2 regions of the Uliginosibacterium flavum genome follow, and region 1 is predicted to be linked to the other one. Evidence: predicted binding sites of a transcription regulator. Region 1 holds the regulator's gene; the other holds the start of a gene.

Region 1 (14,336 bases):
TGGCTCAGGCTTCCCGGCGCCGGGGAACGCTCATCGAGCTGGACACCCCGGAACAAGTGATCGCCCCCGTGCGAGCTCAATCCTTGCGCCGCGCCGTCACCAATCTGATCGATAACGCCTTGCGTTATGCCGATACGGACCAGCCTCTAGCACTCCGCCTGCGGAACTTTCCGGATGGTCTGGAAATCGAACTCGCTGATCGTGGTCCGGGTATTCCGGCTGATCAGGCGGAGCGCCTGAAACGCCCCTTCACCCGTCTTGAAAGCGCCCGTAGCAATGCTCAAGGATCCGGCCTCGGACTGGCCATTGTGGAACGCATTGCCAAGTTGCACGGCGGCCACCTGGACTTGTTGCCTCGCGAAGGGGGCGGCTTGCGCGCGGTACTGAAGCTGAGGCTGTGACAACCGACAATCGGCGCACGATCAAAAACACTATCTCTCGTCTATAATCGGCCGCCAAATGAAGCTACTTTTCGATTTCTTCCCCGTCGCGTTCTTCTATGCCGCGTTCCAGTTTGCCAAGCACAACAAGGAACTCGCGGCCCAGAAAGCCTCTGAATGGTTCGGATTCATGGTCTCCGGTGGAGTCGTCGGGCCGAATGAAGCGCCGACCGTTATTGCAACAGTCGTCGTTGTCGTCGCCATCATGGGTCAGATTGTCTGGCTGTGGGCTCGCGGCAAAAAAATCGGCACCATGTCCTGGATCACACTGGGGGCGGCGCTGGTTTTCGGCGGGGCCACCGTCTGGTTTCACAACCCGGCCTTCATCAAGTGGAAATTCAGCATTGTTTACTGGCTGATGGCCACCGCCTTCTGGCTCAGCCCACGCCTGTTCGGCAAAAACCTGCTGCAGGCAATGATCGGTGACGGTGTCAAACTGTCCGACAAGGGCTGGCATGGACTGAACCTGGCCTGGGTGGGATTTTTCTACTTCATGGGCATTCTCAATCTTGTGGTTGCCTACAACTTCTCTGAAAACACCTGGTTCAATTTCAAGCTCTTCGGCAGCATGGGACTTACCCTGCTATTTGCCCTTGCTCAAGCGCTATACCTCGCACGCCATATGAAAAGCGAAACTTCGGCCGAGGACGCATGAAACATGCTTGAACAAATCCGGGCGCAATTGGCGCAACTGTCTCCAAGCATCTGTGAATTAACTGATGATAGCCAGCAGCACATTGGTCACGCAGGCGCCAAGGGTGGCGGGCATTACAGCCTGAAAATCGTTTCCGCCGCATTTGCAGGAAAATCTGCCCTTGCCCGCCATCGTATGGTGTATGCCACTCTCAGTACATTGATGAGCGGCGCCGTGCATGCGCTGAGCATCACAGCCTTAAGCCCGGACGAAGTTGAACGCGAATAAACCGCTGCAAGCTGTCCATTTTTCAATTGTTCAATCAGGAAATACCATGAAACTAAAGCTGACTTGTCTTGCCGTGGCGCTGACGCTGGCGTCTTCCTCCCTGTTTGCTGCAGAACCCAAAGCGCTCGGAAAAGTTAATGGCGTGCCGATTTCTGCTGCTGTTGGCGATCTGATGGCAAATGAGCAAATTGCGCAGGGAGCGCCTAACGACGAAGCGCTGCGCCGCGCCATCAAGGAGGAGCTTGTGCGGCGTGAAGTTCTGGCCCAGGAAGCGAAAAAGCGTGGTCTGGACAAAAAGTCTGACATTCAGGTACGCGTTGAAATGGCGCGTCAAGGCATCCTGATTGCGTCCTACATCAACGAGTGGGCCGTGGCCAACCCCATATCGGATGCGCAAATGCGCAGCGAATACGAGCGTCGCGTCGCTGACATGTCCAGTACCGAACACAAGGTGCGCCATATCCAGACACTCACTGAAGCAGATGCTCAGGCCGTGATCGCCAAATTGCAGAGCGGCGCGAAGTTTGCAGATCTGGCCAAGGACTCCGTCGATGCCGGCTCCAAGGATAATGGCGGCGATATTGGCTGGGTTTCTCCGAAAGGCCTGCCCCAACCCTTCGGTGATGCCGTGACAAAGCTGGAAAAGGGCAAGTTCACCACCGTCCCGGTACAAACGACCTATGGCTTCCACGTGATCATGCTGGATGAAACCCGCAAGGCAGTGCCGCCGACCTTTGAAGAAAAGAAAAACGAGCTGCGTCAGTATCTGGAACAGCAAGCTCTGAACGCGCACATCAAGACTTTGCTGGCCAAATCAAAAGTCGAATAAGCTCAGGATTGCCGGGGCCACGTGCCCCGGCACAAACTTCATCGCGCATGTTTGAATCGGGATAAAAATGGGGTTTCTGACAGGCAAGCGCATCCTGATTTGCGGGCTGCTGAGTGATCGATCCATCGCCTACGGGATTGCCAAGGCCATGCATCGCGAAGGCGCGGAACTGGCATTCACTTACCAGAACGAGCGTTTGCTTGAGCGCGTCACCGCAATGGCAAGAACTTTTGACAGCACCCGGATATTTCCCTGTGATGTGCAGGACGACGCACAAATTGCCGCGCTGTTCGATGCCATCAGCCAGGATTGGGATGGTCTGGACAGCGTGGTGCACTCGCTGGCTTTCGCGCCGGGCGAAGCACTAAAGGGCGATTTTCTGGAAGGTCTTTCACGCGACGCGTTCCGGATCGCCCATGATGTAAGCAGTTACAGTTTTGCCGCTCTGGCCAAGGCCGCACGTCCCTTGATGCAGGGCCGCAATGGCTCGCTGCTGACCCTTTCGTATCTGGGCGCGGTGCGCACCCTGCCCAATTACAACGTGATGGGTCTGGCCAAAGCCAGCCTGGAGGCGTCGGTACGCTATATCTCTGCAGCCGTGGGCCCGGAAGGTACACGCGTGAACGCCATCTCGGCTGGCCCGATCCGTACCATGGCCTCTTCCAGTATCGGAAATTTCGGCAAGCTGCTGACCCACACGGAACAGCAAGCGCCGATGCGCCGCAATGTGACGATTGAGGAAGTCGGCAATGCGGCAGCATTCCTGTGTTCAGATCTGGCGTCGGGAATTTCGGCCGAAATCATGTATGTCGATGCGGGTTTCAATGCTGTAGCAATTGGTAACGAGCAACCAATCTGATTTTCAGACTGGCCAATAAAAAAACGCTGCGCTAGGGCAGCGTTTTTTTATTGGCGAAGAATGCCGCTACGGATTCAGCGCAACAAACCCAGACGCGCTTCTTCATATTGAGCCAGCAAGCCCCAACTGCGCCCGCGCCGACGTACAACCTCAAGAATCGCCATCGGCTTGATGCTGAGTCGGGTACCGCTGCGCATCGTGGGTTGCATCATTTGCAGGCTATTGGGCAAAGCGTTGTGGAAGAGGTTTTTCATGAGAGGCTCCAGAGTCAAATAGGGGGCAGGAATCAATTACGGGCAAAGCCGTCGCGGATCAGGCCAACGGCAATCCCCTCGATCGCCAGCGAACTGCGTTGGGGATCAACCAGAATCGGTGAGAAATCAGGGTTTTCGGCGATCAACTCGATAATTCCGCCGGGCTGACGTTTAAGGCGTTTGACCGTCACTTCGTCATCCACGCGGGCTACCACAATCTGGCCGTCGCGCGCTTCGTTGCAGCGATGCACGGCCAGCAGATCGCCTTCAAGAATGCCGGCGTTGATCATCGAAAGCCCGCGTACGGTGAGCAAAAAATCGGCTCGTGGCGAAAACATCAGCGGATCGACCGGATAGTGACGCTGGATATGCTCTTGCGCGAGAATCGGCGCGCCTGCCGCAACCCGCCCCACCAGAGGCAGGCCGAAGCTTTCTTCGGCTTTTTCGCCACCCTCCTCCTGGATCAAGCGAATTCCTCGGGCGGAACCTGATTCGAGACGGATCACGCCTTTTTGCGCCAAAGCACGCAAATGGCTTTCTGCCGCGTTCGGCGAGGCAAAACCGAAGGCCGCAGCGATCTCGGCACGTGTGGGCGGCATGCCATCGGCGGCAATCCGGTCACGGATGAAGCTCAGGATTTCCTGCTGACGACGGGTCAATTCAAGGCTCATGACAAACTCGCTCAACAAACTGTATGTACGTACAGTACTGTAGTTTTGAACAGTTGTGCAAGTAGTATTTTTGTCAAAATATGCATGTGCGAAAAGCCGCATGCTGACTGCCTCTACAAGCATATGCCTTGCAAAGTCCTATGGGCACTGGCTGTACAGACAGGCCGTCTGGAGAAGCCCGCCCTACTTGGCTGCCAGCAATTGCACCTCGGCATAGGCAGTACGCTGCGGCAGGAAGATGCGGGAATCGACGGCCTCTTCGTAGCGCTGGATCTGATAGCCGGCCAGGCCTTGCTCGCGCGCCAGCGTCTCGGCGCGACGGGCGAGTACATAACGGGCTTCGCCATCACCGCCCAGATGCAGATACTGCATGCTGAGTTTGTAAAGCACCCGATTGTCAGGCAGGCGGGTTTCGACGATTTCCCAGTTCGGTGCGGTGGGATCCGTCACCATATAAACAGCCGCCAGCAGCAGACCAACCTGCACGATATCGGCATGCGCTACCGCATAGCCAGGGAAAATCCGCAAGGATCCCTTCGGGATAATCGAAGTCCTTCCCGGCAGGTCGCCGGAAAGACTGCTGCAGCCAGTGACGCTCAGTAGCAGCGTGAGGATCCAGCGCTTTTTCATCACATCAGTACCTCATGAAATGAAATTAAACAGCGACAGGCCGGAAATCTTGGCGAAAGTATTGCGCGCGGCCTCCAGATAAGTCTGCTGCTGCTGAAAATCAGAAATTGCCGAAACATAATCCAGGCCGACCAGACTTTCCAGACGATCCGCATACTGGATCTTCAGATCGTCGCCGACGTTTTGCAGCGCCTCCACCTCGACTTGCCGCGAACCGCTCTGGGAGCGCAAGCGCGACACGTTTTCCATTGCATTGTCGAGCCGCCCCAATGTGTCCGCCACCATCTGCGAGTAGCCAGGGTCACTCGTATTCTCCAGGCCCACCACGAACTGTTTGAGGGTGCTGAACATGTCGCTGGAGTCGCCCGGGGTCATCTGGAAAGTATCTCCCGTCGAAGGCGTTCCGGAGATCGCGACCTGAATCTCGGTTGTCGCGGCATTGCCCGGATCGGGCAAACCGATGCTCTGTCCTGAGGTGTAAACCCCGGAAGCCAGGGGAGCACCTGTCATGCCCGGATCTGCCACAGTGTCATACACATCGTAGGTCGTGGCGCTGCTGAACTTGATGCCGTAATGATCGCCCGTATACGCTGCTGGCCCCGATACCGTGCCATCGCTGACAACGGCCGTCGAAGAACTGGTGCTGCTGGTAAAGACCCCGTTGACAGAGCCAATATTCATGAACAACTCGTTGCCATTCACGCTGACCGGAATCTGCCGGGAATTGGACACAAGCAATGTGCGCACCCCTTGATCACCCTGATAGCTGACGCCCGACAGGTTGCCCGAAAATGCTTGGGTATCACCCTTGTAGCCGGAAAATTGATAGTCGCCAGACGCATCCTGATTATTGGCCAAGGCGAGCAAACTATCGAATTGCGCCTTGATATCCGTCGCAATCGATTGCCGATCGCTCAATGTCAGTGTTCCGCTATTACCAGCCTGGACAACACGCTCGCGCACGTAATCCAGCACATCATGAATTGCACCCAATTGGCTATCGAGGCTCTTCAGAGTATCCACCGCAGTGCCCTGATTCTCCTTCTGCACGGCCAGATGCGAGATTGACTGCGACACCTCCAGAGCACGTGCTGCCGCCACCGGATCATCGCTGGGCGCTACCACCCGCCGGCCGGTGGATAATTGCTGCTGGGTATGCAACACGTCGATCTGCTGGCGATTGATCGTCGCCACGTTGCTGTCATAGATGAGTGAAGTGCTGATTCTCATTGCATCACCCCATGATGGAAAGAATGTCATCAAACAGGGTGTTAGCCACCCCGATGCAGCGGGCTGCTGCCTGGTAAACCTGTTGATAACGCAACAGATTGGCCGCCTCTTCATCCAGATTCACGCCAGAGAGGCCCTGCTGCGCCTCTGTCGCCTGATCCAGCAAACCCTGCTGCGCACTGGCATTGACTTTGGCTTCGCTGGTCTGGCTCCCTACCTCGCTGACCATCTGCGAATAGGCAGAACCAAAACTCGTAGTGCCACCCAGCAGGCTTTTAGCCGACTGCAGCGAATAAAGAGCATTGGCATTGCGTCCGTCTTTGGTGCCACTCACATTGGTGCTGATCGTAAAACTGTCACCATTCGCCGGTCGGCCAGAAAGCGAAAATGTCAGATTCGGGTTCGTCAAGGTAACGCTGGCGCCCACCGCATTCGTCGACGGGTTGTAGGCAATTGTGGCAGGCACAGCACCAGTCACGTTGAACTGGTTGAGTGTCGAATCAAAAGTCAGCGTGATCGGAGTGGCAATATGCGCTGCCGCAGCAGGCAGAATCCCCGTCAGGCTGAGCGCCACCGGCTGCGTCAATGAGCCCGTACCGCTGTTGGTATTCGCTGCACTGGCAGCGACCGGTGAAGCCGCAGCGATCAGACGCGTATCCTGAATCGCCACACTGATATTGGCAGCAGCATAACGAGTGGGTTGAATCAGCACCCGATCGCCGTTCGCCATCGTGCCGGCGAAGGACAAACCGTCTACGGATGCCGGCAGCGTCGCGCCGCTATAGACCACGCCGCTGTCCGAAGTGCGGGTCAGCGAATAATTCGTACCATCGTAGGCAAGCACATAATCGTCAGCCGTCAGCCCGCCGACATCGGAGATCGTTGCCGTAACCGCAGCTGTCGAAGCCAGGCCAGTCACGAAATTCGGCAAATTTTGCCCTGCCGGTGACAAGGCCGTGAAATAATTGCCGCCCATCGCTCCGTCGAGGTCTTGCCCCAGCCGGTGCTGGGCGTTGAATTCCGTCACCAGGCTGATCGCAATACGCCCCAGTTCGTTCTGAGCCTTATCCAGCGAATCGCTCCGATAACTGAGCAGGCCACCCAGCGTCCCGCCGGAGAGCAGGTTCTCCGGGATGGGCACTACACCTCCGCCGATCAACTGAACCCCGACCGTTGAGCGAGTCGGATCCGTCGTCGATGGCGTCGTCGACAGCTGGAACACATCATTGCCCATCACCAGCGGCTGGCCCGAGCCAATGAACACATTGACAGAGCCATCGCTGTTACTGGATGTCGTCGCCTTGATCTGTTGATTGAGCTGGGCAACGATTGCATCGCGCTGATCAAGCAGATCATTGGCCGGAACATTCGGCCCGGCTGCCTGCGCCGTCACGATCTTCTGATTCAGGCTGGCAACCTGCTTGGCGAGTGCATTGATGTCGTCAACTGACTGACCGATCTGGGTTTCAACACCATCGCGAACTTCCTGAAAACGGCTCTGCATGGCCTGGAAGCGGGTCGCCAACGCTTCCGACGTCGACAACATGGACTGCCGCGAAGGCACACTACTCGGATCAGCGGCCACTTGCTGTACGCCACGAAAAAACTCTTCCAAAGCGGGCGTAAGGCCCGCCGTGGCGTCAGAGAGCAGATTGTCGACTTGCTTGATCTGGTTGTAATAGGTCTCGTACTCCACCCGAGAACTATCCGCAGCCAACACTTGTGCCGTCAAAAACTGACTGTAAATCCGCTTGACCGTTGCAATCTCGGTGCCCTGACCGAAGAAGCCAACACCGGTAAACATCGGGTCAGCCGTCGTCTGCACCACCTGCTGGCGGTTGTAGCCAGTGACGTTCGCGTTCGAGATGTTATGGCTGGTCGTATTCAATGCTGCCTGGGCGGCATTGAGTCCGGTAAGTGAAACGCTGAGAAGGCCAGCCATGATCGTGTGCTCCTGAAGCAATCTACGACCATGTATCGCAATACTGATGCCAACTCCGCTCCGCGGCCGGACAATACTTTCAAGTCATTGTTTTTATGTGACTATTTTTTTAAAGTTTACACTAGAAATGCACGCATCGCCTGCGGACAGATCGCCTCTCGCGAGTCGAGACGGCAAGAATTGCCGGTCCGACTCATCCCCTCCAAGAGCCGCTCCGGACGGGCCTCTCCAGCCATGTGTCGCGCACAGCGGCATCCCGCGCGGCTCTGCAGGCAGGCCGCTAAAAGATCAGCGTGGCCGGGCTTCCCAGATTTTCTGCAGGCGTTTCACGCTGACTGGCATCGGTGTTTTCAGCTCCTGCGCGAACAAGCCGACGCGCAGCTCTTCGAGCAGCCAGCGGAATTCGACCAGCTGCGGGTCGGTGACGCAGCCGCGCTGCATGGCGATCCATTCGCGTTCCCACGGCCCGGCCAGGGATTTCCATTCGGCCATCAGCTGCACGTCGCGGCCGGGATTGGTGCGCATCTTGTCGATCCGCACTTCGATGGCCTTCAGGTAGCGCGGAAACAGCGCGAGCTTCTCGAAGGGCCAGAACACCAGGAAGTTCTTAGGCAGCAGGCGACTCACCTGCCCTTGCACATCGCTGAGCAATTCGGGGAAGCTCTTCAGGCTGGCGAAGCGTTTCTGCAGCGAGGCATGCTCCGCCACCAGCGTGCTCACGAGTCGCATCAACTCCTGTGCGACCAGACTGACGCGGGTCTTGGCTTCGAGCACGCGCTGGTTGAAATCCGTCGGGTTCACCGGCACGGGGTCCATCAGGCAGGTACGGATCAAGGTCGCCTCGACCAGTTGCGCCTTCAGTTCGATATCCGTGCCGAAGGGCATGAATTGCAGCGCCAGTTCGCGCAGGCCCGGTAGGCGTTCCACCGCGCGCACCTGGTCCTTCATGGCCAGCGCAAACAGCCGCACCATGCCCTTGCGATGCACGCGCGCAGCTTCCTCTTCTGTGTCGTAGGGGCGCAAGCTGACCGAATCGCCATCGTCATGCAGCGCCGGGAAACCGATCAGATTGCGCCCCGCCACCTTGACTTCCAGCAGCTCGGGTAGTGGGCCGAAGCTCCAGCTCGTCAGGCCAGAGAGGTGCGCGGGTTGGTCTTCTTCAGCCGGAATGCCTGCAGAGCCACCCGGGGCCGACTTGTCCGCAGCACCTGCCTGAAGAGGCTTGCCCGATGCGGCTTTCGAGCCTGCCTCGTCCTTGCCTGCTACATTCAACGCGGCAAGTTGCGCGCCCAGCGAGCCGGCAACCTGCGCCGCACGGAATGCCGCCGCAGCCATCTCGCGCAAATGCAGACGCAGCTCGGCCAGATCGCGCGATTGCTCCAGCACGCGGCCATGCTCGTCGATCACGCGGAAATTCATGAAGCAGTGCGGATTCAGGTTTTCGGTGCGGAAGCTGGCCATATCCAGCTTGTAGCTGACGCGCTCTTCCACGAAACGCTGCAGCGTCTTGATCAGCGGCTCGTCCGGTTTGTACTCACCGGCGTCGACGAGTTCCAGGAAGGCCCGTGTGCTCTCGCTGATCGGCTGCAGGCGATGGCGGTGGCGCTGCGGCACGGTCTTGAGTAGCGCCGTGACCTTCTCTTCCAACATGCCCGGCACCAGCCATTCGCAGCGATTGGCCGGCACCTGATTGAGCATCGCCACCGGCACGGTCAGCGTGACGCCGTCATCGGACTCGCGCGGCTGATGCACGTAGCTGAGCTTGAGCTTCTGGCCCATCACCTCGAAATTCGCGGGGAATTTGTCGCTGGTCACGCCGGCCGCCTCGTGGCGCATCAGCTGCTCGCGTTCCAGATGCAGGCATTTCGGATTGGCGCGCTCGGCCTGCTTGCGCCAGGCTTCGAACATCCGCAGATCGGTGACTTCGGCCGGAATCTGAGCGTCGTAGAAGGCCTCGATCAGCGCGTCATCGACCAGCAAATCGGGCCGGCGCATCTTCTGTTCGAGGCGCTCGATCTCGGTGATCAGGCGCTGGTTGTGCTGGAAGAACGGCATGTTACGCGCCGCCGCTTCGTCGATCTCGCCGCCGACCAGGCCATCACGGATCAGCAGCTCGCGGCACAGCGCCGGATCTTCTTGGTCGTAATTGCAGGCGCGCCGGGCGTAGAGCGTGATGCCGTGCAACACGCCGCGCTCCCAGGCGCGCACGGCGCCCTTGGCCTTCTCCCAGTGCGGCTCATACACGCTCTTGCGCAGCAGATGCGCGCCGACTTCCTCCAGCCATTCTGGCTCGATCTTGGCGATGCAGCGCGCGAAGAGTTTGCTGGTATCGATCAGCTCGGCGGCCATCAGCCAGCGCCCGACTTTCTTCGCCATGAAGGAGCCCGGATGCGGCCAGAACTTGATGGCGCGCGCGCCGTTGAAGGCACCGACCCAAGGGCCGCTCGCATCCTCGATCTTCGAGCCGACATGCCCAAGAAGCCCAGCTAGCAATGCTTTGTGGATAGCCTCGTAGGAAGCTGGCTTTACGTCTGCCTTGGCGGGCACTGCGTCCTTCGCTGGCTTCTGTTCCGGCTTGTCGGCCTTCGGTGTCTTGTGAATCCAGCCATGCTCGGCACACAGCTCGTGCAGTTGCGTATGAATGTCGCGCCACTCGCGCATGCGCATCCAGGACAGGAAATTGGTTTTGCACCAGGCTTTCTGTTTGTTCGAAGATTCATGGCGCCAGACTTCATCGGCCGCCAGCCACAAATTCCAGTACCAAAGGAATTCGCTCTTCGGCTCCGCCTTGTCGTCGGGTGCCACGCGGAATTTCGCATGCGCCTGATCGGCTGTGCCGGGCTGCTCGGGCGGGCGATCACGCGGGTCCTGCACCGACAGCGCGGCGGCAATAACCAACACCTCGCGCAGGGCGCCACGATCCCGCGCAGCCAAAATCATGCGGCCAATCTTCGGGTCGAGCGGCATCTTGGCCAGCTCGCGGCCTATCGCTGTGAGCTCATTGCTGTCATCAACGGCGCCCAGCTCGTTCAGCAACTGGTAGCCGTCAGCGATCATGCGGCCACTCGGCGCATCAATGAAGGGAAAATCTTCCACCGCGCCGAGGCGCAGGGATTTCATGCGCAGGATCGCGCCGGCCAGCGAGCAGCGCAGGACCTCGGGCTCGGTGTGATTGGGACGCCGGTTGAAATCCTGCTCGTCGTACAGGCGGATGCAGATGCCGTCGGAGACCCGGCCGCAACGCCCGGCGCGCTGCTTGGCCGCACTCTGTGAGATCTTCTCGATCTGCAGCTGCTCAACCTTGTTGCGATGTGAATAACGGTTGAGCCTCGCCAGCCCGGCATCCACCACATAACGGATGCCCGGCACCGTCAGCGAAGTCTCGGCCACATTAGTCGCCAGCACCACGCGGCGCCCATTCGAGCGCGAGAACACGCGCGCCTGCTCCGGCGCCGACTGGCGTGCAAACAGCGAAAGAATTTCGGCGCCGGGCGGATGATCCTTGCGCAAGGCTTCGGCGGCTTCGCGGATTTCGCGCTCGCCCGGCAGGAAGACCAGCACATCGCCGGGGCCGACGCGTTGCAGCTCGGCCACCGCCTCGACGATGGCTTCGTACAGGTCGCGATTCTGATTACGATTCTTCGGCGCCGACACGCGCACGCCGGCACGAATCAGCGGCTTGAGAACGGGATCGTTTTCCTCTTCTTCGATCGGGCGATAACGCACTTCAATCGGATACAGGCGACCGGACACTTCGATCACTGGCGCAGGCTTGCCATCAATAGTGAAATGCCTGGCGAAGCGTTCAGCATCGAGCGTGGCCGAAGTCACGATGACTTTCATGTCCGGGCGGCGCGGCAGCAATTGGCGCAAATAACCCAACAGGAAATCGATGTTCAGGCTGCGTTCGTGCGCCTCGTCGATGATCAGCGTGTCATAGGCGGAAAGCGTCGGATCACCCTGCGTCTCGGCGAGCAGGATGCCGTCAGTCATCAGCTTGATGTAGGTATTGGGCTGGCTATGATCGGTGAAGCGAACCTTGAAACCGACTTCGGTGCCCAGCTCGCTGCCGAGTTCCTCGGCAATCCGCGTGGCGGTGGCGCGCGCAGCCAAGCGACGCGGCTGGGTGTGGCCGATCAGGCCGGCAACCCCGCGCCCGAGTTCGAGGCAGATCTTGGGAAGCTGGGTGGTCTTGCCGGAGCCAGTCTCACCGCAAACGATGATGACCTGATGCTCGCGGATCGCCTTGGCGATCTCTTCGCGTCGCTGTGTGACCGGCAGCTCGGCCGGAAAGCGCGGCTGCGGCAGCTTCTCAAGGCGAGAAGCGCGAGCGGCAATGGATTTTTCGAAGCGCCCACGTAGCGCTTCAGGCAGATCGGCAAGCGCACGCGGCCTCGACTTCAACTCGCGCAGGGCGCGGTGCAGAGCGAGGCGATCGCGGGTTAATACGAGGTCAAGCAGATCCGGAGCAGACATCCAGCAGCGCGCTAATCAGGCAAAACAGGCAGGGGCGCCATTCTACCTGCGGGGGCTGGACAAAGAACTGTCCTGGCCCGGATATTAGTGGCGACGACGCGGAGGAGGAGGACCACCAGCGCCACGACCTTCGATATGGCGGAACGTGATGCGGCCCTTGGAGAGATCATAGGGCGAGAGTTCCAGCGACACTTTATCGCCAGCGAGAATGCGGATGTGATGCTTGCGCATCTTGCCGGAGGTATAGGCAATCAGTTGGTGACCGTTTTCCAGGGTAACGCGGAAACGCGAATCCGGTAGCACTTCGTCTACCACCCCGTTCATTTCAATCAGCTCTTCTTTGGCCATGCGTACTTACCAGACAGAAAATGGAAAAAGAAAAATAAAAAGCCCGGCAAAAGCCGGGCTTTCCGGTAAGTCGGAATGCAGCGGGCAGCGCGTTAGCGCCTAGCCTGCTGCACGCTCCAACCTTACTCGGCCTCGCGAATGTTCGCGGCTTGCTCGCCCTTCGGGCCAGTAATGATGTCAAAGCTCACGCGCTGATTTTCTTGCAGCGTCTTGAAGCCCGAGCCTTGAATGGCTGAGAAGTGGGCAAAAAGATCCTTGCCGCCGCCATCGGGAGTGATGAAGCCGAAGCCCTTGGAATCATTGAACCACTTCACTGTACCTGTTGCCATGTCTTGTATATCCTGAAAAAATTAAAAAAATTCGGGGGACGCCCCCAGAGCGGATGCTCTGCGAAGCTCAAGACAGCGGGATGATGAAGGAGAAAATTTCCGGAGAACCGGGCACTTACGCCGGACAACAGCAGCACAACTTGAAAATCGCCCGCAAAGTATGCACATTCCTTCCGGACAATGCAAATGAAATCGACAATTCATTTACGCACGCTCCTGAAACCGCTCATTCTGCATTGCTCTCTACAAGAGGCTTAAGCGGTCATCAATCTCACATCCAGTTTATTTCGCGATCACCTGTAAGGATTCCGGCGCTGCCCCTGTCTTGTCGCATGAAGGCTTGGAAATAGCCTCGGCCAGCAGCGCATCCGGCACTGCGGCACCTGACAGGAGAGATTTACATGACCAAAACCGCCCTCGTATCCGCATCCCTTGTTTCCATCCTTGCACTGGCCGCTGTTCAGCCAGCCTTTGCAGCCGACGCCCCACAGGAAAAATGCTACGGCGTCGCCAAAGCGGGAGCGAATGACTGCGCCTCGGCAACGGGCGCGCATTCCTGCGCGGGTCAATCGAAGAAAGACAATGACCCGAACACCTTCAAGCTTGTCGCCAAGGGTACGTGCGAGAAGATGGGCGGCATGATGATGGCGCCGAAGAAGTAATTCGGGCCGCCGGGGCCGCCACGGGCGGCCCCGCTCCCAAGTCATCATGATCAACACACTCAAACCTCTCAGCATCGGCATCGGCCTGCGTGCGCCGCATTACCGCGCTGTGCTGGATGAGCTGCCTGCGCTCGATTTCCTTGAAGTCCACAGCGAAAATTTTTTCGCCGCTGGCGGAGCCGCCCTGCACACGCTGCAAGCCGCCCGCGCGCATTACCCGATCAGCCTGCATGGCGTTGGCCTATCGCTAGGCTCGGCCGATGGCCTGCGCGAGGTGCATGTCGACAGACTCGCGGCGCTGGTTGAACGCATCGAGCCCGCGCTGGTTTCCGAACATCTGTGCTGGGGCGCGATTGATCAGTTGCACATGGCTGACTTGCTGCCCTTCCCCACGACCCGTGCCACGCTTGACCTGCTCTGCGAGCGTGTCGATGCGCTGCAGACGCGCCTGCAGCGACGCGTCTTGATCGAGAACATTTCGGCCTATCTGCGCTTTCATGCCTCCGAACTGAGCGAGTGCGAATTCCTCGCCGAACTGACCCGCCGCACGGGCTGCGGCCTGTTGTTGGACATCAACAACCTCTACGTCAATGCACAGAATTTCGGCTTTGATCCGCTCGCGGAATTGCGCCAACTGCCGCCAAAGGCTATTGGTGAAATCCATCTCGCTGGCCATAGCCAGGGGGAACATTGCCTGATCGACACGCACGGCAGCCCGGTGTGCGAGGCAGTATGGGCGCTGTA
Region 2 (14,336 bases), on a different contig from region 1:
CGAGTTCTCGCCCGCGCAACTGCCATCGTTGCGCGCGCTGCCACAGATCAGCAGGACGCGTGAGGGCGCGGCGCTGTCTTCCCAGCGTGCCTGCGCCAGACGCAAACGCTTGCGGGTTTCCAGCCACTGCACCGATATCTGATAGCTCGGGTCGGCAAACTCCGGCCCCGCAGCCTGGGTGATCGGCGCCTTGCGCCCGTCCTGAATGGCTTGCCAGGCAATCTCTTCGAGGCGGGCAATCGCTTCCTGCTCGACCGCATAAGCCGGGTCGTAGAAGCGGACCTGATAGAGCGTATGAAACTGCTCGCGCGTCAAAGGCGCCGGGGCCTGTCCCGTCCGGATTTCGCTCATGTCCATTCCTCGCTGCAGATGCCGTCAGGCAATGACGCGATCTGCGTGCCCGGCAGCACAGTCGCGCCGGTACGACGCACATCGAGGCGCAATGGTCGCAGTCAGGAAACGGGAGGTCTGTTTGCCAGCGTACAAAGCTCATTCATGCGCTGCACGGGACGCGAGAAGGAATGATCCGAGGTGCAGAGGGATTACGGCGATGTGGGGCAGGGTGCCCGAAGAACCGCACCCCGCCAGGCTGCGCACGATGCCATGCTGAAGAGGCTTGCTGGGGGCGGCTCTTCAGGTAGGGGCCTAAAACGGCCCCTTCAGCGGATGCACGGTGCCGCCGTTTTTGGGCGCATCAAGGTGCGCGCGCTCCTCGATACAAGCCAACCCGCCCATGTCGTAGTCGCGGCACACGTCCGGCCGGCGCTCGTAGATCGTGCACAGCATCGTGTCGCGATTCAGCGCCACGCACCAGCCATCGTCGAGGCGACGCATCACCTCGCCGCCCCATTCATCTTCATGCGTCAGGTGGCGCGGCACGCTGTCCTCGCCCATCAGGATCACTTCCAGCTGACAGCAGCAGGCCCGGCAGGTGGAACAGCTGACGCTGGGGTCGATGAAGGCGGCGTCGGAAGGGTAGGTGGAACTCATGGCGGGCATTGTCCCACGCCGGCCGCCATTCCCGTTCCTGAAAAACCGGTTCAGGACGCCCGCAGAATTGGGTCAGCCGCGAGCATCTGGTTGATCAGCGCGCTGGCGGCATCTGATCACGCTGCTGAGTAGCCGCTTGAACGTTTGACATGAAAGGCGCTTTGAGGCCGTAGGCCGGAAAGCGTCCTCTCGATGGAAGGTTAGGCGCTTCTTATGGGCATGTGCCGTTTTCTTTGTCTTCAGACAACACGGTGAACCTCACCAATTACGAAGCGTTCAGCCTCAGCGCTAAGATCGAAACGTACTTCTCCTGGCAACCCATCTGCATCTACGTAGTTGATGGTTGCAATGGTTGGGTTTGGACTCGCCTTGAAACTAAGGCTGATGACTTCCCCGTTGGAGACGATGGCTTGGTTGTGAAATGAGAACCCATCTAGCTCTGGATCGACTCTCATCCTGAATTTGGTTGCGGTATTCCCGACATTCACCAACTTAATCTTGTATTCAGTCGTTCCACCGCTTCGTATAGTAGTGGAGTGCTGAGGAATAAACTTTGGTCGCGCTGCGTCTCGTCGTCTTTCGCGCTCATCCTCCAGCGCGCGCAGTTCTTGCTGCATCTGCTCGCGACTTACTGCGACAAGCTGACTCTGCTGCTCGACGGAGTTCTTTAGTTCTTCCGCTTGCAGTCTTAGTGCCTCGGTACTGTGGCGAAGCTCCTCACCTTGCTGCAAGTAACCTAGAACTAGCCAGAGGAAGGCGAGTGGTGCAAAGAACCCTGCAAAGAAATCACCCCATGCATTCAGCTCTGTTGGCTGCTTTTTAGTCAAGAGCATGTATAGCGAGAAGCCCAACCAGCCGACAGTAAAGATCAATCCAGCAACGAAACGCTTGTCTTTCATGGTTCCTCGATTCGCATAGCGCTGCGATGAAGCGCCTAACGTGTTATAGGGCGCAGGTTTGCCTTTAATTATCGGCGTGTGCTCCCTGTTATGGCGCGACCGAATGGCGAAGAATGGCTTCCTTCATTTTGGGGACTCTGCCGGAGAGTCCGCTCATGGCGACAGCCGCCAAATGATCTCAGCGACCAGCACGCCAGCATCATAGCAATAGCGTCGTGATCATGTTGCTCCAGCACGGGTGATCAAGTGCGGCGGCTTGGGCAAGGGCTTGCCTGAAAGCCTTGCTGGGCGGTAATGCAGTTTAGTTAAGCCTCCAAAACACCGTTCGCCCTGAGCGTAGCGTAGCGAAGTCGAAGGGTTGGGGCCCAGCCCTTCATGCTTCGACTTCAGTCGCTTCGCTCTTTACGCTCTGCACGAACGGCTTAACTATGCTGGGCGGCCCTGTTCGGGATGCCTGCCTGTAGAGCGCCACTGCGCGCGGCTTTCAAAGAGGGCTGGCATTCGGGCTGAAGCGCTTTATACTGTGTAAAAAACTACTGTATAAATAATCAGCATTCGCTGGCGCCTGCGTGCCAGGCCGGATCGGAAACCATGGCTGCCGCTGCGCAAATTGCCCCTTCTCTGCAAACCGTTCTGCTGCGCAACGACATCTGGCGTGGCGACCGCTTGGCTATGCCGGGCGAGGCCGGCGTGGCCAGCGGCTTTGCTGCACTGGATGCGGAGTTGCCGGGCGGCGGCTGGCCGCGCGGGGCGCTGAGCGAATTGCTGCTGGAGGCCAGCGGGATCGGTGAGTTGTCGCTGTTGCAGCCGGTGTTGCAGGCCTGCGCGGTGCAGGCGCCGATTGCGCTGATCGCGCCGCCACAGCGCCCGCACGCGCCGGCCTGGGCGGCGGTGCTGCCGCTGGAGCGTCTGTTGCTGGTCGAGGCGCGCGGGGCGGAAGTCGCCTGGGCGGCGGAGCACCTGCTGGCTAGCGGTGCGCTGGGCGCCTTGCTCGTCTGGCTGCCGGCGCAGATCGATACGCGCACTTTGCGCCGCCTGCAAATGGCTGCCGAAGGCCATCCCGCGCCGGCTTTCGTGTTTCGCCCGGCGGCGGCTGCGCGTCAGGCTTCGCCAGCACCCTTGCGTTTGAACCTTGCCGGCTCGGCCGAGGGTTTGCAGCTGCGTGTTTTCAAGCGGCGCGGCCCGCTGAGTTCGCAGACTTTGTGCCTGCCGGTCGCGCGGCCGGTGGCGCAGGCGCGTCTGCTGGCCCGGCTGGCGCCCGCGCAAACGCCACTCGTGGCGCAAGCCGCATGGGCCTGAGCCATGTTGTGGCTGTGCTTGCGTTTTCCTTTGCTGGCGCTGGAGGTCTTTCCGCCCGATGACGGCCCGGTGGTGGTGACGGCGCGCCAGCGCGTCGTGTGCGCCAACGCTGCGGCGCAGGCCGCCGGCATCGCGCCCGGCCTGCGTCTGGCCGCAGCGCTGGGGCTGGCGCCGGGGCTGAACGTGCGCGAACAGCAGGCGCCGCGCGAGGCCGAGTTGCTGCACATGCTGGCGTGCTGGGCCGAAGGTTTTACGCCGCAGGTCAGCGTTGCGCCGCCCGATGAGTTGCTGCTCGAAATCGGCGGTTGCGTGCGCCTGTTCGGCGGCTTGGCCGCCTTGTGCGACAAGGCCCTGGCCGAGTTGCAGGCGCAGGGGCTGACGGCCGTTCAGGCGGTGGCGCCCACGCCGCTGGGCGCGCAGTGGCTGGCGCGCGCCGAGGACGCCGGGCCCTGCGAGAGCCTGCTCGACTTGCCGACGCGGCTCGCCCCTTTGCCACTGGCGGTGCTCGGCGAGCTGGATGGCCCGACGACGCGCACCCTGGCGGCGCTGGGTGTGCGCGCGCTTGGCGATCTGTTCACCTTGCCTGCGGCCGGATTGCGCCGGCGCTTTGGTGGCGCGCTGCCGCTGTGGCTGGCGCAGGCGCGCGGCGAGGTGCCGGATCTGCGTGAGAGTTTCATCTTCCCCGAGCATTTCGAGCAGCGTCTGGAGCTGCCGGCCAAGGTTTCTGACGCCAGCATGCTGCTGTTTGCGGCGCGCCGGCTGATGGCGAGTCTGGCCGGCTGGCTCGCCGCACGCAGTGCGGGTGTGGCGGAGTGCAGCTTGCTGCTGGAACACGAAGACGGCCTGCCGCCGACCGTGCTGACGCTGGCTTTCGCCGAGGCCACGGCCGATCTGGCGCGCCTGGAACGGGTGCTGCGCGAGCGCATCGAGCGCTGCCGCCTGACCGCGCAGGTCTGGCGCCTGCAACTGGTGGCCGCTGCGCCGCAGCCGCTGGCCGGCCGCACGCTGGGCCTTTTCGGACAGGAAGCCGCGCTGGCCCTGGCCCCGGTGATCGAGCGCCTGCGTGCGCGGCTGGGCAAGGACGCCGTGCACGGCCTCACGGCCGTGGCCGATCACCGCCCGGAATGCGCCAGCCGCGTCGTGGCAGAAGGCGCTCCGGCGGCGGCCGGATTGGCGGCGGGTGCGCAGCCCCTGTGGTTGCTGCCCGCGCCGCAAGCCCTGAGCGAGCGCGATGGCGTGCCGCAGCGCGGCGGCAATCTGCTGCGCCTGGCCGGGCCCGCGCGCATCGAAAGCGGCTGGTGGGAGCAGGGCGAACAACGCGAAGCGCGCGCGCTGATCGGCGACGTGCAGCGCGATTACTTCGTCGCCTGCAGCCCGCGCGGCGAGTGGCTGTGGGTGTTTCGCGATGCGCGGGGTTGGTGGTTGCACGGGCTGTTTGCGTGAAAGATCACAAATTTCCCGTCGTTCCCGCGAAGGCGGGAACCCAGAGTCTTTGGGGGGGCGGTGAGTCGCTGGGTCCCCGCCTTCGCGGGGACGACGGTGTTGCTGGTTTGTGTGGGTGTCTGTTGCTTTGGGCGTCTGTCAGCGCGGGAGCGACGGAGTTTGATGGTTTGTTTCGATTGAAGAGGCCGAGGTGATGAGAGAGCGGAATCCGTGTGTCTACATTCTGGCGAGCCAGCGCAACGGCACGCTCTACGTTGGTGTGACTTCCGATCTCATCAAGCGAGTCTGGCAGCACAGGAATGGTGAAGTGGATGGGTTCTCCAAACGTCATGGCGTTAGCCTGCTCGTCTGGTTCGAACAGCACGCGACCATGGACTCGGCGATCACGCGTGAAAAACAAATCAAGAAATGGAACCGGGACTGGAAGCTGCGCCTGATTGAGGAACGTAATCCCTATTGGCATGATTTGTGGGAGCAGGTTTGTGGTTGAACATGCGCATTTTCGTCATTCATGTCACCGACTAATTCTTTCGAGCACAGGCTACGGCGGGAGCCAGCGATCCGCAGAGCGGCAGCGGCCGACAGCAAGCCGTCGTTCCCGCCCCCGACTAATTCTCTCGAGGGCAGGCTGCGGCGGGAATCCAGCGACTGTGGGCGCGCGTGGTAAGTCACTAGGTCCCCGCCTGCGCGGGGACGACGGGAGGGGGCGTGTTCATGTCTAAACTCCCCGATTACGCCGAACTCCACTGCCTCTCCAGCTTCAGCTTCCTGCGGGGCGCCTCGCTGCCGGCGGAGTTGATCCAGCAGGCGGCGCAGCGTGGCTACCGGGCGCTGGCGATCACCGATGAATGCTCGCTGGCCGGCATCGTGCAGGCCTGGCAGGCGCAGCGGGAACTGGAGAAAGCCGGCATCCCGGCGCCGCAGTTGATCATCGGCAGCGAGTTCCGGCTGGCCTGTGGCTTGCGGCTGGTGTTGCTGGCGTGCAATCGCGAGGGCTACGGCAATCTGTCGGCGCTGATCACGTTGGCCCGACGGCGTTCGGAGAAGGGCAGCTATCGCCTGCTGCGAGGTGACTTGGAGGCAATCTCGCCGAGCGGCGCGGTGCCGGATTGTCTGGCGCTGTGGCTGCCCGGCGAAGAATCCGCAGAAGCCGACGGCCACTGGTTGAAAGCGCGCTTTCCGCGCCGTCTGTGGATCGCCGCCGAGTTACTGTGCGGCGCCGATGATGCGGGCTGGCTGGCGCGGCTACGCGCGCTGGGCGCGGCGTGCGAGTTGCCGCTGGTGGCTGCGGGCGATGTGCACATGCATGCGCGCAGCCGTCGCGCGCTGCAGGACACGCTGACCGCGATCCGCCTGCGCACGCCGCTGTTCGAGGCCGGCAAGGCGCTGTTCCCGAATGCCGAGCGCCATCTGCGCACGCGCCTGCGTCTGGCCCGTCTGTACCCGCCAGCGCTGCTGGCCGAAACGCTGAAGATCGCCGCGCTGTGCCGTTTCTCGCCAGCGGAGTTGCGCTACGAATACCCGCAGGAGGTGGTGCCGCCCGGCCACACGCCGACGAGCTGGCTGCGCGCGGCGACCGAAGAAGGCCTGGCGCGGCGCTATCCGCAGGGCGTGCCGGCCAAGGTGCGCGCGGGCGTGGAGAAGGAATTGAGCTTCATCGCCAGCGTGGCGTATGAACCTTTCTTTCTGACCGTGTATGACATCGTTTTGTTTGCACGCTCGCGCGGCATCCTGTGTCAGGGGCGCGGCTCGGCGGCGAATTCCACCGTCTGTTATGCGCTGGGAATCACCGAGGTGGACCCGATGCGCGCCGAGTTGCTCTTCGAGCGATTCCTGTCGAAGGAACGCGATGAGCCGCCGGATATCGACGTGGATTTCGAGCATGAGCGGCGCGAAGAAGTGATCCAGTACATCTATGGCAAGTACGGCCGCGAGCGAGCCGCACTGGCCGCCTCGGTGATCTGCTACCGAACGAAAAGCGCGCTGCGCGATGTGGGCGTGGCGCTGGGTTTTGGCGAAGCCGAGGTGTCGGCGCTGACAAGCTCGCTGGCCTGGTGGGACAAGCGCGAAGAGCTGCCCGAGCGCCTTGCGGCCATCGGCCTGAATCCGACCAGCCCGCGCGTGGCGCGCTGGCTGGCGCTGGCCGAGCAGTTGCGCGGCTTTCCGCGCCATCTCTCGCAGCACGTCGGTGGTTTCGTGATTTCGCGCGGGCCGCTGGCGCGTCTGGTGCCGGTGGAAAACGCGGCGATGGCTGAGCGCTCGGTGATCCAGTGGGACAAGGACGATCTCGAAGCGCTGGGTCTGCTCAAGGTCGATGTGCTGGCGCTGGGCATGCTCACGGTGATCCGCAAGGCGCTGGATCTGGTGGCGCAGCGTCGCGGAGTCCCGTTTGGCATGAGCGACATTCCGGAGGGCGACCGCGCCACTTACGAGATGCTCAGCCGCGCCGATTCGATTGGCGTGTTTCAGGTCGAATCGCGTGCGCAGATGAGCATGCTGCCGCGCCTGAAGCCGCGCCAGTTCTACGATCTGGTGGTGCAGGTGGCAATCGTGCGGCCCGGCCCGATTCAGGGCGACATGGTTCATCCCTACCTGCGCCGGCGCGAAGGCAAGGAGGCCGTGGCGCGTATCAGCCCGGAGATCGACGCAGTGCTGAGCCGCACCTATGGTGTGCCGATTTTTCAGGAGCAGGTGATGCAGCTGGCCATTGTCGCGGCGGGCTTCACGCCTGGCGAAGCCGATCAGCTGCGCCGCGCCATGGCGTCCTGGAAGCAGAAGGGCCACGTCGAGCGTTTCAAGGATAAATTGCGTGCCGGCATGCACGCGAAGGGTCATCCGGCCGAATTTGCTGATGCCTTGTGCCGGCAGATCGAGGGCTTTGGCGAGTACGGCTTTCCCGAGTCGCACGCCGCCAGTTTCGCGCTGCTGGCTTACGTGTCGGGCTGGCTCAAGCGCCACGAGCCGGAGGCCTTCTTGTGCGCACTGCTTGATAGCCAGCCGATGGGCTTCTACGCCCCGGCGCAGCTGCTGCAGGACGCGCGCCGGCATGGTGTGACAGTGCTGCCGGTTGATGTGAATGTGAGTGCGGCGGATTGCATGCTGGAGCCGTGTGCGCCCCGCCGGCCGGCTGTGCGGCTTGGCCTGTTACAGGTGGCCGGCCTGAGCTTTGAATCTGCGCAGGCTATCGTGGCGGCGCGCGCGCAGGGCGCCTTTCGCGATGTGGCGGATCTGGCTGCGCGCGCCGGGCTGGAGGCCGGGCAACTGCGCCGCCTGGCCGAGGCCGATGCGCTTGCCGGTCTGTCCGGTCATCGCCGTGATGCGGCCTGGCAGGTCAGCGGTCTGCACTTGCAGCACGATCTGTTTGAAACCGTGCCGGCGCCCGAAGCGCTGGTCGAATTCGTTGCGCCCAGCGTGGGCCAGAATCTGGTGGCGGACTATGCCAGCCTCGGCATGAGCCTGCGAGCCCATCCGCTCAGCCTTTTGCGCGAGCGCCTCGCGCAGAGGCGCTTCCTGCCTGCGTCTGCAGCCATGCAGGCGGGAGACCGAGCACTGGCGCGGGTCGCGGGCATTGTGACTTCGCGGCAGAAGCCCGGCTCGGCCAAGAGCGTATTCGTTACGCTGGAAGACGAAACCGGCATGCTCAACGTGATCGTTCATCCCTGGCTGGCCGAGCGCCAGCGCCGCGAGTTGCTGGGGGCGCGCCTGCTTGGCGTCTTCGGTCAGTTGCAGTCCGAGGGCGGGGTGGTGCACCTGATTGCCAAGCGCCTGGTTGATCTGACGCCCTGGCTGGGTCGGCTGGATACGACGAGCCGGGATTTCCACTAGTTGCTTTGCACTGTGTCAAATCCCTGTAAAGCCTTGCGTGACATCATCCTTCCGCTTTTTATCGTCCGTTTTCCGGGAATATTGCTGATGAATCAGGGTCTTTGCCTTGATAGTTGGCTGCTATTGCGGGAAAATCGCGGGCTTGCTGGACCGCGTGTCGCTCCCCCTGCGGCGCAACTTAATACTAATCAGGAGATTTGCAATGGCTGCAAAAGACCGTATGGCCGTATTGGCCGCGATGATGGACCAGGCTGTGATTCCGGTGTTTTATGATTCGGACGTCGAAGTTTGCAAGAGCGTTATCCAGGCTTGTGCCAATGGCGGCGCGCCTTGCGTCGAGTTCACCAACCGTGGCGATTTCGCTTCGCACGTGTTTTTTGAAGTCACCAAGTACTTCTCCAAGGCTGATCCGTCCGTGATCATGGGCGTGGGCTCCATCGTTGAAGCCCCGACAGCCGGTATCTATATTGCCAACGGCGCCAAGTTCATCGTCGGCCCGATGCTGAACGCCGAAGTGGCCAAAGTCTGTAACCGTCGTGGCATTCCTTACAGCCCCGGCTGTGGCTCCGCGACCGAAATCGGCTACGCACAAGAGCTGGGCTGCGAAATCGTCAAGGTGTTCCCGGGCGCTTCCGTGGGCGGTCCCGAGTTCGTCAAGAGCGTCATGGGCCCGATGCCCTGGACGCGCATCATGCCCACCGGTGGTGTCGAGCCGACCGAAGAGTCCCTGCGCAAGTGGTATGGCGCCGGCATCGTTGCTTGCGGTATCGGTTCCAACTTGATCACCAAGAAGCTGCTCGACGCCAAGGATTACAAGGGCATCGAAGAAAACGTTCGCAAGACCGTTCAGCTGGTCAAGACCATCAAGGCCGAACTGGCTGCGAAGTAATCTGTTTTGAATTCTGTCGGGCCGCTCAGCGCAAGCTGCGCGGCCCGCAGTACGAACATCGACTCCACTCACATCACAGGATAAAAAATGTCTTCTGAACTGATCATCAAATCTGCCGCCGAAACCAAGTGGGACTGCGTGTCCTTCGGTGAAGTCATGCTGCGTTTCGACCCGGGCTTCGGCCGCGTGCGTAACTCCCGCCAGTTCCAGGTGTGGGAAGGCGGCGGCGAGTACAACGTCGCTCGCGCCATGAAGAAGTGCTGGGGCAAGCGCGCTGCAGTCGTCACGGCTCTGCCGAAGAACGACCTGGGCTGGCTGGTTGAAGATTTCATCATGCAGGGCGGCGTGGACATGTCCCACGTCATCTGGCGCGATTTCGACGGTCTGGGCAAGAACACCCGCGTCGGTCTGAACTTCACGGAAAAGGGCTTCGGCATCCGTCCGGCTCTGGGTTGTTCCGATCGCGGCCACACGGCTGCTTCGCAAATCCGCCCGGGTGAAGTGAACTGGGAAAAGCTGTTCGGTGAAGAAGGCGTGCGCTGGTTCCAGACCGGCGGCATCTTCGCCGCGCTGGCCTCGAACACCGCTGAAGCCGTGATCGAAGCCGTTGAATGGGCCAACAAGTTCGGCACCGTCGTGGCCTATGACCTGAACTACCGCGCTTCCCTGTGGAAGAGCCAGGGTGGCAAAGAAGGCGCGCAGAAGATCAACCGCAACATCGCCAAATATTGCGATGTGATGATCGGCAACGAAGAAGACTTCACCGCCTGTCTGGGCTTCGAAGTGGAAGGCGCCGACGAGCACCTGACCAACATCGAAACCGACAGCTTCAAGAAGATGATTCAAACCGCTGTCGCCGAGTTCCCGAACTTCAAGGTGGCTGCCACCACCCTGCGCAACGCCAAGACCGCGACGATCAACGACTGGTCCGCACTGTGCTATTACCAGGGCGAGCTGTATCAGTCCATGAAGCGCGAAAACCTGGAAATCTATGACCGCGTCGGTGGCGGTGATGGTTTCGCTTCCGGTCTGGCCTATGGCTTCCTGGAAGGCAAGGGCCCGCAAGCTGCCGTCGAATACGGCGCAGCGCACGGCGCACTGGCCATGTCCACCCCGGGCGATACCTCCATGGTTCGCGTGGAAGAAGTTGAAGCTGCAATGAAGGGCAAAGGCGCTCGCGTCATTCGATAAATTTGCGCATTGCGCTACTGCGCGGGCCGATCTCGAAACTCCGGTGCTCAACGTACTCACGTACGTATCCGCTCCTCGTTTCGACCTCGACTCCGCTCGCTACGCGCCCTGCACAAATCTGACGGTTGGGTTGTAAATCAAAAAACCCGCAGGCAATGTCTGCGGGTTTTTTGTTGGGAAACATGAAAGAGAGTGTCACGCCATGACCTGGCAAGAATTCAAACAGAACTATCTGGTGCGTTTCTGGGCGCCTGTGCCTGCGGTGCTCGCGGCGGGCGTGCTCTCGGCGTATTACTTCGGCATCACCGGCACCTTCTGGGCCGTGACTGGCGAATTTACGCGCTGGGGCGGGCATCTGCTACAGGCCTTCGGCGCTCAGCCTGAAAGCTGGGGCTACTTCAAGGTGATCGGGCTGGCGGGTACGCCGTTGGATCGCGTCGACGGCATGATGATCATCGGCATGTTTGCCGGGTGTCTCTCTGCCGCGTTGTGGGCCAATAACGTCAAGTTGCGTATGCCGCAGCACCGCATCCGCATCGTACAGGCGGTCGTCGGCGGCATGATCGCCGGTTTTGGCGCGCGGCTGGCGATGGGCTGCAACCTCGCGGCTTTCTTCACCGGCATTCCGCAATTTTCCCTGCATGCCTGGTTTTTCATGCTGACGGCGGCGGCCGGCTCCTGGTTCGGTGCGCGCTTCACCATGCTGCCGGTATTTCGCATTCCGGTGAAGCTGCAGAAGGTGTCGGCCGCCCAGCCGCTGACGCAGCATCCCGATCACGCCGCACGGCGTTTCCGCTTGGGCATGCTGGTATTTGTTGGCGTCGTCTTGTGGGCTGTCGCTACCACCTTTTCTGCACCCAAGCTCGGGTTGGCGGCCTTGTTCGGCGTGGCCTTCGGCTTGATCATCGAGCGTGCGCAGGTGTGTTTCACTTCGGCCTTCCGTGATCTGTGGCTCACCGGCCGCACCCAGATGGCCAAGGCCATCCTGATCGGCATGGCCGTGAGCACCATCGGTGTGTACAGCTACGTGCAGCTCGGCGTGCCCGCCAAGATCATGTGGATGGGGCCGAATGCCGTCATCGGCGGGCTACTCTTTGGCTTCGGTATCGTGCTGGCGGGTGGCTGCGAAACCGGCTGGATGTATCGCGCGGTGGAAGGACAGGTGCATTACTGGTGGGTCGGGCTGGGCAACATCATCGGCGCCACCGTGCTGGCCGCCATGTGGGATGACATTGCCCCGGCGCTTGCCACCAGCTATCCCAAGACCAATCTGCTGGAAGTCTTCGGTCCGCAAGGTGGTCTGATCGTGACTTATTTGTTGCTCGCGCTGGCCATGCTGGCCGTATTGGCCTGGGAGAAACACTTCTTCGCCCGTAAAGCCGCAAAAGATACCCTTGCCAAGGAGGCTGTATGAACAAGCCCGTTTACGTTCCCGACTATCGTTTGGATATGGTCGGTGAGCCCTGTCCTTATCCTGCGGTCGCCACGCTGGAAGCTATGCCGCAGCTCAAACCCGGCGAGATTCTGGAGGTGGTCAGCGACTGCCCGCAGTCCATCAACAACATTCCGCTGGATGCGAAGAATCACGGTTATGAAGTGCTGGAAATTCAGCAGGATGGCCCGACCATCCGTTATCTGATCCGGCGTTGAAGCGCAGGCAATAGTGAAATAGCCCGCCGGCGGAAAAACGGTGGGCTTTTTCTTGTCTGTAGTGCTGTGTTGGGGCGCTGAGAGGCTCGGCCTGAAGAGGCTTTCTGCTGCTTGTTCTTCAGCGTGCCTGCCTGCACAGCAAGGCGGGGTGAGGCTGTGCAACAGGCCTGCTCGAAGACGCCCGCTGCATGCGGCTCTTCATGTGTTTGTCCGCTGGCGCGCGATAGCGGCTATCATCGCCGCGCCCCCGTTAGCCCAGAACAAGACATGCCTACCCCAGAGACCTTGTCGCCCGAGTCGGCGATTTTTCACATTTCCTTTTACAAATTCGTTGCCCTGCCTGATCCCGAGGCAGTGGTGGAAACCCTGTGTGAGCTGACCGAAGGTTTGCTTGGCAGCATCCTGGTGGCGGGTGAGGGCATCAACGGCATGCTTGCAGGTAGTGCGCTGGCGCTGGATGCGTTCGAGCGTCAGTTGGCGACCGATCCGCGTCTGGCGGGAAAATTCGTTGGCCTGCATTTCAAGCGCAGCCCGTGCAGGACGGCACCTTTCGGCAAGATGAAGGTACGGCTGAAGGCGGAGATTCTGCCGCTGGGTGTGCCGGGTGTGGATGCGACTGCGCAGACCGGTATCGACCTGAATCCGCAGCAATGGCGCGAGCTGATTGCGCAGGATGATGTGGTGTTGATCGATAACCGCAACAGTTTTGAATTCCGTCTGGGTCACTTCAACAAGGCCATCGATCCGCTGGTGAATAACTTCCGCGACTTCCCGCGTTATGTTGAGGCGCATCTGGATGAGTGGAAGAGCGAGGGCAAGCGTGTGGCCATGTATTGCACCGGAGGCATCCGCTGCGAGAAGACCAGCGCCTGGTTGCTGGATCGTGGGCTGACGGTGTATCAGCTCGAGGGCGGCATTCTGAATTTTTTCGAGAAAATGCCGGATGCCGAGGCGGACTGGCAAGGCGAGTGTTTCGTCTTCGATCGGCGCGTCGCGCTCGATACGCATCTGCAGGAAACCGCCACGACCGTGGAGGATGTGTATGTCGATGCGCCAGGTGAGCAATGGCGGCTGGCGCGTGCGCAACGTCTGGATCAGGAGCCGGAGGGGGCTGCAGATCGGGATGCTGAGATTTCGTAAGCAGCCTGCGCAAATAAAAATGCCGCCAAGCTGACTTGGCGGCATTTTTTCGAGCAGCCCTTTTCAGGCTTGCCGGATATTACGGCTTGGCGATTTCAAAGTCGGCCATGGCCTTGGCACAGTTCGCGGCAGCTGTTTCAGCTGCTTTTACCATTGATGCGGGGGCGCCCGTTGGAGCCTTGGCGCCCGTGCACAGGTACAGTGGCTTGCCTTTGAGTGCCCATTGGCTCATGCCGTCAGTGCGCTCGATGATCTTGTAGTCACCAATATCTGCGTCATCAGGCGTCGGAAACAGAGGGCCAAACACTTTGAGGCAGTCGCGTACGCATGCGCTCTCATTGGGCTTGGTGTCCTTCTTGTAGAAGTACAGTGTTTCGCCGCTGGTGCTGACCAGCATGTCGCCCTTGACGATGGCAGGGGCGACAGCTTCCGGAACGGAGGGAGTTGAACTGCATGCAGACAGCAGTGCGAGAGAGAGCGATGCAACGACGAGGCTAAGCTTTTGCTTCATATGTGTGTCCTCCTGGTGTGTTGTCAAACAAACTCTGGGTCATTTTGGGACGCCAATCGGCATTATTCCAAGTACTGCGCGCTTTCTCAATGGATAATTGCAGCAGGTGACGATTGTGCAACAGTATCCGACGTCAGCTTCCAGTTGTTCTGCCAGGCAGCGCGTACGGCGTTGGGATATTCTGCTTTGCCTAGGCTGCCGTTGTAACGCCCCAGTGCTCGGTATAAATCCCCTTTTTCAATGTCGAGATAGTGACGCAGGATCGTGCAGCCGAAACGCAGGTTGGTGCGCAAGTGAAACAAATTTTGATCCGGAGCGCCAATCTGTTTTACCCAGAAGGGCATGATCTGCATCAGCCCGCGTGCGCCAGCGCTGGATACTGCGTATTTGCGAAAGCCACTTTCCACCTGGATCAGACCCAATACCATTTGTGGGTCGAGGCCTGCCCGTTGCGCTTCGTAATAGACTGTTTTGAGGAGATCAATGCGTTCCTGTGGAT

Evidence for each region. Region 1 encodes LexA, which represses DNA repair genes until DNA is damaged. Its sites were predicted from a motif close to ACTGTATNTANATACAGT; they were not measured.
Region 2: imuA (translesion DNA synthesis-associated protein ImuA) is a predicted target of LexA. The motif match lies at 2,425-2,442, and genes of this name have one in related genera.

Annotation. Positions count from the first base shown of each region.
Region 1 is NZ_JBEWZI010000018.1:64,525-78,860, reverse strand. It holds partial or broken gene ABXR19_RS15445 (ATP-binding protein) at 1-401, shown strand, start outside; gene ABXR19_RS15440 (septation protein A) at 460-1,095, shown strand; gene ABXR19_RS15435 (BolA family protein) at 1,099-1,362, shown strand; gene ABXR19_RS15430 (peptidylprolyl isomerase) at 1,409-2,191, shown strand; gene ABXR19_RS15425 (enoyl-ACP reductase FabI) at 2,259-3,050, shown strand; gene ABXR19_RS15420 (hypothetical protein) at 3,125-3,304, opposite strand; gene lexA (transcriptional repressor LexA) at 3,337-3,975, opposite strand; gene ABXR19_RS15410 (hypothetical protein) at 4,159-4,605, opposite strand; gene flgL (flagellar hook-associated protein FlgL) at 4,618-5,835, opposite strand; gene flgK (flagellar hook-associated protein FlgK) at 5,840-7,777, opposite strand; gene hrpA (ATP-dependent RNA helicase HrpA) at 8,066-12,253, opposite strand; gene infA (translation initiation factor IF-1) at 12,338-12,601, opposite strand; gene ABXR19_RS15385 (cold-shock protein) at 12,724-12,930, opposite strand; gene ABXR19_RS15380 (hypothetical protein) at 13,011-13,280, shown strand; gene ABXR19_RS15375 (BufA1 family periplasmic bufferin-type metallophore) at 13,332-13,592, shown strand; gene bufB (MNIO family bufferin maturase) at 13,639-14,336, shown strand, end outside.
Region 2 is NZ_JBEWZI010000001.1:379,741-394,076, reverse strand. It holds gene ABXR19_RS01720 (flavodoxin family protein) at 1-351, opposite strand, end outside; gene ABXR19_RS01715 (YkgJ family cysteine cluster protein) at 646-990, opposite strand; gene ABXR19_RS01710 (hypothetical protein) at 1,230-1,889, opposite strand; gene imuA (translesion DNA synthesis-associated protein ImuA) at 2,481-3,188, shown strand; gene ABXR19_RS01700 (Y-family DNA polymerase) at 3,192-4,631, shown strand; gene ABXR19_RS01695 (GIY-YIG nuclease family protein) at 4,825-5,121, shown strand; gene ABXR19_RS01690 (error-prone DNA polymerase) at 5,346-8,456, shown strand; gene ABXR19_RS01685 (bifunctional 4-hydroxy-2-oxoglutarate aldolase/2-dehydro-3-deoxy-phosphogluconate aldolase) at 8,659-9,345, shown strand; gene ABXR19_RS01680 (sugar kinase) at 9,433-10,536, shown strand; gene yedE (selenium metabolism membrane protein YedE/FdhT) at 10,739-11,950, shown strand; gene yedF (sulfurtransferase-like selenium metabolism protein YedF) at 11,947-12,186, shown strand; gene trhO (oxygen-dependent tRNA uridine(34) hydroxylase TrhO) at 12,454-13,326, shown strand; gene ABXR19_RS01660 (COG4315 family predicted lipoprotein) at 13,406-13,837, opposite strand; gene ABXR19_RS01655 (lytic transglycosylase domain-containing protein) at 13,924-14,336, opposite strand, start outside.